2 linked regions of the Undibacterium sp. KW1 genome follow. The protein of the gene in region 1 interacts with the protein of each later gene in a pairwise test. Links are inferred from orthologs where the notes say so. Each region holds a gene or a part of one and is shown on either strand. Other genes may lie near its edges.

Evidence for each region. Proteins that work in one complex are often made in the same cells at the same time.
Region 2: the proteins of UNDKW_RS17010 (region 1) and UNDKW_RS13220 interact in binary tests that used the Escherichia coli proteins (3 or more experiments, as listed by UniProt). The link is inferred for Undibacterium sp. KW1 from one-to-one orthologs.

What each region holds. Positions count from the first base shown.
Region 1 is NZ_AP018439.1:3,791,781-3,796,259, reverse strand. The notes cover bases 1-2,997. They hold UNDKW_RS17010 (sulfurtransferase TusA family protein), read left to right. Parts: upstream 1-1,383; coding sequence 1,384-1,611; downstream 1,612-2,997. Other genes in these bases: UNDKW_RS17000 (electron transfer flavoprotein subunit alpha/FixB family protein), read left to right, coding at 2,886-2,997; UNDKW_RS17005 (electron transfer flavoprotein subunit beta/FixA family protein), read left to right, coding at 2,045-2,797; UNDKW_RS17015 (NUDIX domain-containing protein), read left to right, coding at 528-1,046; UNDKW_RS17020 (GNAT family N-acetyltransferase), read left to right, coding at 2-520; alaS (alanine--tRNA ligase), read left to right, coding at 1-5. Outside these bases: more of UNDKW_RS17000, read left to right, coding at 2,998-3,815; UNDKW_RS16995 (acyl-CoA dehydrogenase), read left to right, coding at 4,075-4,479. UniProt on the Escherichia coli protein: Sulfur carrier protein involved in sulfur trafficking in the cell. Part of a sulfur-relay system required for 2-thiolation during synthesis of 2-thiouridine of the modified wobble base 5-methylaminomethyl-2-thiouridine (mnm(5)s(2)U) in tRNA.
Region 2 is NZ_AP018439.1:2,937,022-2,940,875, forward strand. What follows is about bases 796-3,771. They hold UNDKW_RS13220 (IscS subfamily cysteine desulfurase), read left to right. Parts: upstream 796-1,644; coding sequence 1,645-2,898; downstream 2,899-3,771. Other genes in these bases: UNDKW_RS13210 (helix-hairpin-helix domain-containing protein), read left to right, coding at 796-1,041; iscR (Fe-S cluster assembly transcriptional regulator IscR), read left to right, coding at 1,146-1,628; iscU (Fe-S cluster assembly scaffold IscU), read left to right, coding at 2,982-3,377; iscA (iron-sulfur cluster assembly protein IscA), read left to right, coding at 3,446-3,769. Also shown: UNDKW_RS13205 (aldehyde dehydrogenase family protein), read left to right, coding at 1-620; more of UNDKW_RS13210, read left to right, coding at 745-795; Fe-S protein assembly co-chaperone HscB, read left to right, coding at 3,781-3,854. UniProt on the Escherichia coli protein: Master enzyme that delivers sulfur to a number of partners involved in Fe-S cluster assembly, tRNA modification or cofactor biosynthesis. Catalyzes the removal of elemental sulfur from cysteine to produce alanine.

The DNA.
Region 1 (4,479 bases):
TATGATACATATACGCCGCGCTGAAGTTTCAGATGCGGCCCAACTGCAAAGGGTGTTCGCCAGTGGCGGCACCTATGCAGGTACTTTGCAATTGCCACATCCAACAACAGAGATATGGCAAGAGAGGCTGGAAAAGGCTGACCCCAATGATACCCGCCTGGTTGCCATCTATGATGGCGTGGTGGTGGGTATGGCCAGCCTGCATATGGAAAAAAAGCAAAGGCGTAGTCATGTTGCCTCGCTAGGCATGGGCGTGGCCGACTCTTTTTCCGGACGCGGAATAGGCACGGCGCTGTTGACCGAGCTGCTGAATTTATCGGATAACTGGCTCAACCTCCTGCGTCTGGAATTGACGGTGTTTTGTGATAACACGGCCGCCATCCATCTGTATAAAAAATTTGGCTTTGAAAAAGAGGGTACCATGCGTGCCTACGCTTTTCGCAATGGCCAGTATGTCGATAGTTATGCCATGGCGCGCCTGCATCCCAAGCAGGCGATGATACCGTTGAGGGAAACCTGAGGTCAGCATGGAATTGAAGTTTTGCCCTGTATGTGCAACATCCCTCATAGAACGTCCCGATGAACAGGAAGCAGGCAAGCTCAGGCTGGCCTGTCCTGAAGGGCATTGGACCCATTGGGACAATCCCCTGCCCGTACTGGCTGCCCTGGTCGAGTTTGAAGACAAGATACTGCTGGCACGCAATGCTGCTTGGCCAGAAAATACCTTTGCCCTCATCACCGGCTTCATGGAGCGCGGCGAAACCCCGGAGCAGGGCGTAGCCCGTGAGCTCAAGGAAGAAACCAATCTCGATGCCGATGAAGTAAAGCTCATTGGTGTCTATGAGTTCATCCGTAAAAACGAGCTCATCATCGCCTATCACGTCAAAGCATCCGGCACGGTCAGCCTGTCGCCAGAGTTGCTGGAATACCGTCTTATAGAACCCGAAAAACTCAGGCCATGGAATGCCGGTACTGGTCATGCCATGGCAGACTGGATGCGTACACGAGGCCTGGAACCGGTTTACAGGGAGTGGGAAAGTAAATAGCTTGAGTCTTTTGCAATGCAAAACGACGATGGGCTAAAAATGCCCGGAAGGGCAGGGCTACATGCGTAATTACCAATAAAAAAACCAGTTTAACAATTGTTTTGGTGAAATACCTCCAATAAGTAAGCCAGCAGTAAGTTTACTGTCTAAGATGAGAATGTAGGCTTTAAACGAAGATTCTTTGGTTTTGCACCATTTTCGTGCGGAAACTTTTTAAAATATTTGGTCTTTTGTTGTTAGTCTGCTGCGATGCACCATACGAATGAAAATTCCGGTAGAATTGGTGCATCAATTGTCGGGCGAATTAGCTTACTCAATTTGTATTTCTGGGGAAATCATGCAATTCAATAAAGAACTGGATGCACGTGGACTGAACTGTCCTCTTCCAATTTTAAAGACTAAAAAGGCACTGGCCGAAATGCTCACTGGTGAAGTGTTGCATGTGCTGGCGACAGATCCTGGTTCGGTCAGGGACTTCAAGGCCTTTTCCAAGCAAACCGGCAATGAACTGTTGTCGCATCAGGAAGGCAGTAAAGAGTTTGAGTATTTCATCAAGCGCAAATAAGTCTGTCCAGTCTGCATATACCCATCGGCAAAGCAGCAAATAAAAACCCGCAACCTGTTGCGGGTTTTTTGTATTCAGGAATGCACTTTTCATATTTGACGTATCTCTGGCCCAGTCTCAAGCATGGGTGGATTAGGCATTCTGCTCTAGTGGCAAAGTGGATTAAAAAGAACGCTCGTGCTAAATTGTGCAAAATCTTGATGTTTTCGTTTTATAATCAATAGAATTTACGTATACGTCAATTTGCGGGCGCGAAAGCGCAGTAAGATAAGATGTTTGGTGCAGCAGTGCGGTGCACGCCGCCCAGGTCGCCCGCAATGTAAAAGTACGTCAGGCAGCAAGTTTTCAGTATCAAGCATTAACATTCGTAGCAAGTTTCGTATAAATCGGTATTAAATTCGGTATTCCCCAATTAGCTCATAAAGGCAGAACTATGAAAGTCCTGGTACCAGTCAAACGCGTCGTCGATTACAACGTCAAAGTACGTGTCAAATCTGATGGCTCTGGCGTTGATATCGCCAACGTCAAAATGTCCATGAACCCATTTGATGAAATCGCTGTTGAAGAAGCGACCCGCCTGAAAGAAGCTGGCGTCGTGACTGAAGTCGTGGCTGTTTCTTGCGGTGTGGCGCAATGCCAGGAAACCCTGCGCACTGCCATGGCGATTGGTGCTGATCGCGGCATCCTGGTCGAAAGCGATGTAGAGCTGCAACCGCTGGCCGTAGCCAAATTGCTCAAGGCACTGGCTGACAAAGAACAACCACAATTGATCATCCTCGGCAAACAGGCGATTGATGATGATTGCAACCAGACTGGTCAGATGCTGGCAGCCTTGCTGGGCTGGCCACAAGCGACGTTCGCTTCCAAAGTGACGGTTGCTGATGGTAAAGCCACAGTCACCCGCGAAGTCGATGGCGGCCTGGAAACATTGTCCCTGACATTGCCAGCGATCATCACCACAGACTTGCGTCTGAATGAGCCACGTTATGTGACTTTGCCTAACATCATGAAGGCCAAGAAAAAACAACTGGACAATGTCAAACCAGCAGACCTGGGTGTGGACGTTGCTTCCCGCGTCAAGACTCTGAAAGTCACTGAGCCACCAAAACGCAGCGCCGGTATCAAGGTACCTGACGTAGCGACCCTGGTTGCCAAGCTGCGCAATGAAGCCAAGGTTATTGGCTGATAGCTTTCAGCTTTCATAAAGACAGAATTTAAGAATAATTTTTGTTGCCGGGATATTGATCCTGACAACACATCAAGTGGAAGACATCATGACTACACTCGTCATCGCTGAACACGACAACGCTGGCCTCAAGGGCAGCACATTGAATACCGTCACTGCTGCTGCACAATGCGGCGCAGATGTACACGTACTGGTTGCTGGCCACAATGCCGGTGCTGCCGCAACTGCTGCTGCACAAATCGCTGGCGTCAGCAAAGTATTGCATGCAGATGCACCACATTTTGCTGACGGCCTGGCAGAAAACATTGCTGAGCAAGTGTTGGCAATTGCATCTGGCTACAGCCACATCCTGGCACCGGCAACCGCCTACGGCAAAAACATTTTGCCACGCGTAGCTGCCAGGCTTGACGTATCGCAAATCTCTGAAATCACCAAGGTGGATAGCCCAGACACTTTCGAGCGTCCTATCTATGCTGGTAACGCCATCGCTACCGTACAATCGACAGATGCAATCAAGGTCATCACTGTACGTACAACAGGTTTTGATGCTGCTGCCACTGGTGGTTCTGCTGCTGTGGAAACTGTGGCTGCCGTTGCTGATTCTGGCAAATCGGCTTTCGTTTCCCGCGAAGTGGCAAAGTCTGACCGTCCTGAATTGACAGCAGCCAAAGTCATCGTTTCCGGTGGCCGTGGCATGGGTTCTGGCGACAACTTCAAGATTCTGGAGCCATTGGCCGACAAGCTGGGTGCAGCCATGGGTGCATCCCGTGCTGCAGTGGATGCTGGCTTTGTGCCGAATGACTGGCAAGTTGGACAGACCGGCAAAATCGTTGCTCCAACGCTGTATATCGCCGTCGGTATCTCGGGCGCGATCCAGCATCTGGCCGGTATGAAAGATTCTAAAACTATCGTTGCTATCAACAAAGATCCAGAAGCACCGATCTTCTCGGTCGCTGACTATGGCATCGTGGGCGATCTGTTTGATATCGTTCCGCAATTGGTTGCTGAACTGGGCTAAAAAAACCTAAGAACCTGTTCACGATCTGTAGCGAGCGGGCGTCAGCGAGGCGAAGAGCAGCGCAAAAAGCGGAATGTACTTAAGTACATGAGCATTTTGAGCAGCGCATGAGCCTCGATCACGCCCGCGCAGTAAGATCGTGAGCAGGTTCTAATTTGTTGGCCGCTACGGTGGCCTGATTGGGGCAGGTAAGCGGTTTATCGCACTATTTCTGGCGATCTTCCTGACCTGCCCCTTTTTCTTTTTTTGGGATACAAAAATGAGCTATGTTGCCCCTGTCAAGGACATGCTGTTCCTCATCAATGAACTGGCTGGTCTGGCGGAAGTGAATGCCTTGCCTGGCTGTGAAGATGCAACGGCAGAAACAGTAGAAGCAGTGCTGGAAGAAAACGCCAAGTTTGCCAGTGAAGTGGTCGCGCCGCTGAACTGGCCAGGTGATCAGACACCGAGTTATTGGAAGGACGGTGAAGTCTTCACCACCAAGGGCTTTAAAGAAGCCTTCAAGATGTTTGGAGAGGCAGGCTGGCAGGGTGTGCAGCATCCGCAGGAATTTGGTGGCCAGGGCTTGCCCAAGCTGGTGGCGACACCTTGCATAGAAATGTTGAATGCGGCCAGTATCTCGTTTGCCCTTTGCCCATTGCTGACTGATGGCGCAATTGAAGCC
Region 2 (3,854 bases), 860 kb from region 1 along the record:
TCGTGCATGACAGTATTTATGACACCCTGGTACCGCGCCTGAAGAAAATCTATGCAGGCCTGCCAGTCGGCAATCCTCTGGAAAAGACAACTTTGGTCGGCCCATTGGTCGATGCGGCTTCTTTTGATGCCATGCAAAGTGCTTTGGCAGTTGCCAAATCCGAGCAAGGCCAGGTATTTGGCGGTGAACGCAAAGTAATTACGGGCAATGAAGGCGGCTATTACGTCAGCCCGGCTCTGGTAGAAATGCCAAGCCAGACGGCGTCCATGCATCATGAAACCTTTGCGCCCATCATGTACATCGTGCGTTACAAGGATTTGCAACAAGCCATCAGCCTCAATAACGAAGTTCCGCAAGGCTTGTCGTCTTCTATCTTCACGACAGATATGCGCGAAGCTGAGACCTTTGTCTCTGCTGCTGGCAGTGACTGCGGTATTGCCAATGTCAATATCGGCCCTTCTGGCGCTGAAATTGGCGGCGCATTTGGCGGCGAGAAAGAAACAGGCGGTGGCCGCGAATCTGGTTCTGACGCGTGGAAAGCCTATATGCGTCGTACTACGAATACCTTTAACTACAGCAATTCCTTGCCATTAGCACAAGGCATCAGTTTTGATATTTGATCCAGATCAAATTGATTAGTTTTAAGAAGACCGCCTTTTGGCGGTCTTTGACTTTATAGGAACAGAAATTAGTTTTAATATTTCATCTTCAGCGACCCAAGCAGCCAGAAGAATAAAAAGACTTATGAAAAAAGCACTCACTTGCAAGGACATCAAACAGTTGGAGCAACTGCCAAATGTCGGCAAGGCAACGGTTGCTGACTTGCATCTGCTGGGGATTATCGAGCCAAAGCAACTCAAGGGACGCAATCCCTACCAGATGTATGATGAACTTTGCGCCATGACTAAAGTCAGGCATGACCCCTGCGTCTACGACGTTTTCATTTCCATAGTAAAATTCATGGACGGTGATCCGCCCCTTGCCTGGTGGCACTACACCGCAGAGCGTAAGGCCCATCTTGCATCACCCTCCTCACTCTAAGCCCATTCCTGATAAAATTACTCAAGTTTGTTATACTTGACCAAAATGCTCAACAACTCAGGGCATTCAGCTTTTTCTTGCGTGGAGTATCTCCGGAGTAACATATGCGACTGACCACCAAAGGACGTTTTGCCGTGACGGCCATGATAGACCTGGCTCTGCGTCAGGATAAGGGACCAGTGACCCTGGCGGGCATCAGCCAGCGTCAGGATATTTCCCTTTCCTATCTTGAACAATTGTTTGGAAAACTGCGTCGCCATGAAATTGTTGAATCCGTGCGTGGGCCCGGTGGCGGCTATAATCTTGCCCGCAAGGCACAAAATGTGACTGTTGCCGATATTATCATCGCCGTTGATGAGCCCCTTGATGCAACGCAATGCGGCGGCAAAGGCAATTGCCATGGCAGCGACCATGAAAATGGCCTGCACTGCATGACGCACGACCTGTGGGCGACGCTGAACGCCAAAATGGTCGATTACCTGGACTCTGTTTCACTCCAGGACCTGGTCAATCAGCAAAGACAGAAAGCATCAGAAAACCATGTAGTCGTCATGCACCATACGCATGTCAATCACATTGCCTCTTGAATATTTGGAGTTTTGAATGAACGCCCCTTTGGAAAAAAGCCTGCTCGACACTTTAAAGTCACCGCACTTCCCTATCTACATGGATTATTCGGCGACGACACCGGTCGATCCTCGTGTTGCTGACAAGATGATTCCCTTCCTGCGTGCGCAGTATGGCAATCCTGCGTCACGCAGCCACATGTACGGCTGGGATGCAGAAAAAGCCGTAGAAGATGCACGTGCGCAAGTGGCAGACCTGGTCAATGCGGACCCGCGTGAAATCATCTGGACTTCTGGTGCGACGGAAAGCAATAACCTCGCACTCAAGGGTGCGGCAAATTTTTACAAATCCAAAGGCAAGCACATCATCACAGTAAAGACAGAGCACAAGGCTGTGCTGGATACTGTCCGTGAACTGGAGCGTCAAGGCTTTGAAGCCACTTACCTGCAGCCAGGTGATGATGGCCTCATCACAGTCGAACAACTGAAGGCGGCTATTCGTCCCGACACCATCCTGGTATCCGTGATGTGGGTCAACAATGAAATTGGCGTCATCCAGCCTATCGCTGAAATTGGCGAGCTGTGCCGCGAGAAAGGCATCGTGTTCCATTCCGATGCAGCCCAAGCCACTGGCAAGGTGCATATCGACCTGGAAAATACCAAGGTTGACCTGGTGTCCTTCTCTGCCCATAAAACTTATGGCCCAAAAGGCATAGGTGCACTGTACATCCGCCGCAAACCACGTGTACGCCTGGAAGCGCAGATGCACGGCGGCGGTCATGAGCGCGGCTTTCGCTCCGGCACACTGGCAACACATCAGATTGCCGGCATGGGCGAAGCCTTCCGTATTGCCAAAGAAGAAATGGAAAGCGAACTGGCACATGTGCGCACCATGCGTGACCGTCTGGCCAAAGGCTTGCAAGAAATTGAAGAAACCTATGTCAATGGTGACATGGAACACCGTGTACCACACAACCTGAATGTCAGTTTCAATTATGTTGAAGGTGAATCCCTGATCATGGCGATCAAGGATATCGCGGTCTCCTCCGGCTCTGCCTGTACTTCTGCAAGTCTGGAACCATCTTATGTATTGCGCGCACTGGGTCGCAGTGACGAACTGGCGCACAGCTCTATACGCTTTACCATAGGCCGCTTTACAACTGAAGAAGACATCGACTTTACGATAGACCTGCTGAAAACCAAGGTTGCCAAGTTGCGTGAATTGTCGCCTCTCTGGGATATGTACAAGGACGGCATTGATATCTCCACGATCCAGTGGGCTGCGCATTAATTCAATTTGAATGCGTATTTGAAAAAAACGCATTTGAGAAACGCATGTAAGAAACACATGCAAGAAAAATAAGGAGCATCAAAATGGCTTACTCAGAAAAAGTGTTGGATCACTATGAAAATCCACGTAATGTCGGCGCTTTTGAAAAAGGCGATGACACAGTAGGTACCGGCATGGTCGGAGCACCAGCTTGCGGCGACGTCATGAAATTGCAAATCAAGGTAGGCGCTGATGGCGTTATTCAGGATGCGAAATTCAAGACTTATGGTTGCGGCTCTGCAATTGCCTCCTCTTCCCTGGTAACTGAATGGGTCAAGGGCAAGACTTTGGATCAGGCACTGGAAATCAAGAACACAGCCATTGCTGAAGAACTGGCACTGCCGCCAGTCAAGATTCACTGTTCCATCCTGGCGGAAGATGCAATCAAAGCTGCTGTGCTCGATTACAAAAACAAGCACGGCGCTGAACAAAGCGCCTGAAACTAGTTTCAAGATTCGCGTCAAGAAAACTGGCAACAAAAGTTTAGTAGCAAAAAACTGGAATAAATATGGCTATCACACTCACAGAAAAAGCGGCAAAACATGTGACCCGTTATATGGAACGTCGCGGCAAAGGCATAGGCCTGCGCTTTGGGGTACGTACTACCGGCTGCTCAGGCATGGCTTACAAGCTTGAGTATGTGGATGAAGTCGGTAACGACGACCAGATTTTTGAATCGCATGGTGTCAAGGTATTTGTTGACCCTAAAAGCCTGCCTTATATTGATGGCACAGAGCTTGATTTTGCCCGCGAAGGCTTGAACGAAGGCTTTAAATTCTACAACCCCAACGTCAAGAACGAATGTGGATGTGGCGAAAGTTTTAGGATTTAAGGCTGGCGCAGATGCAGAATCATTTTGAGCTGTTCCAGTTGCCACAGCAGTTTGCACTTGATCAGGGACAACTGGATGCAGCTTA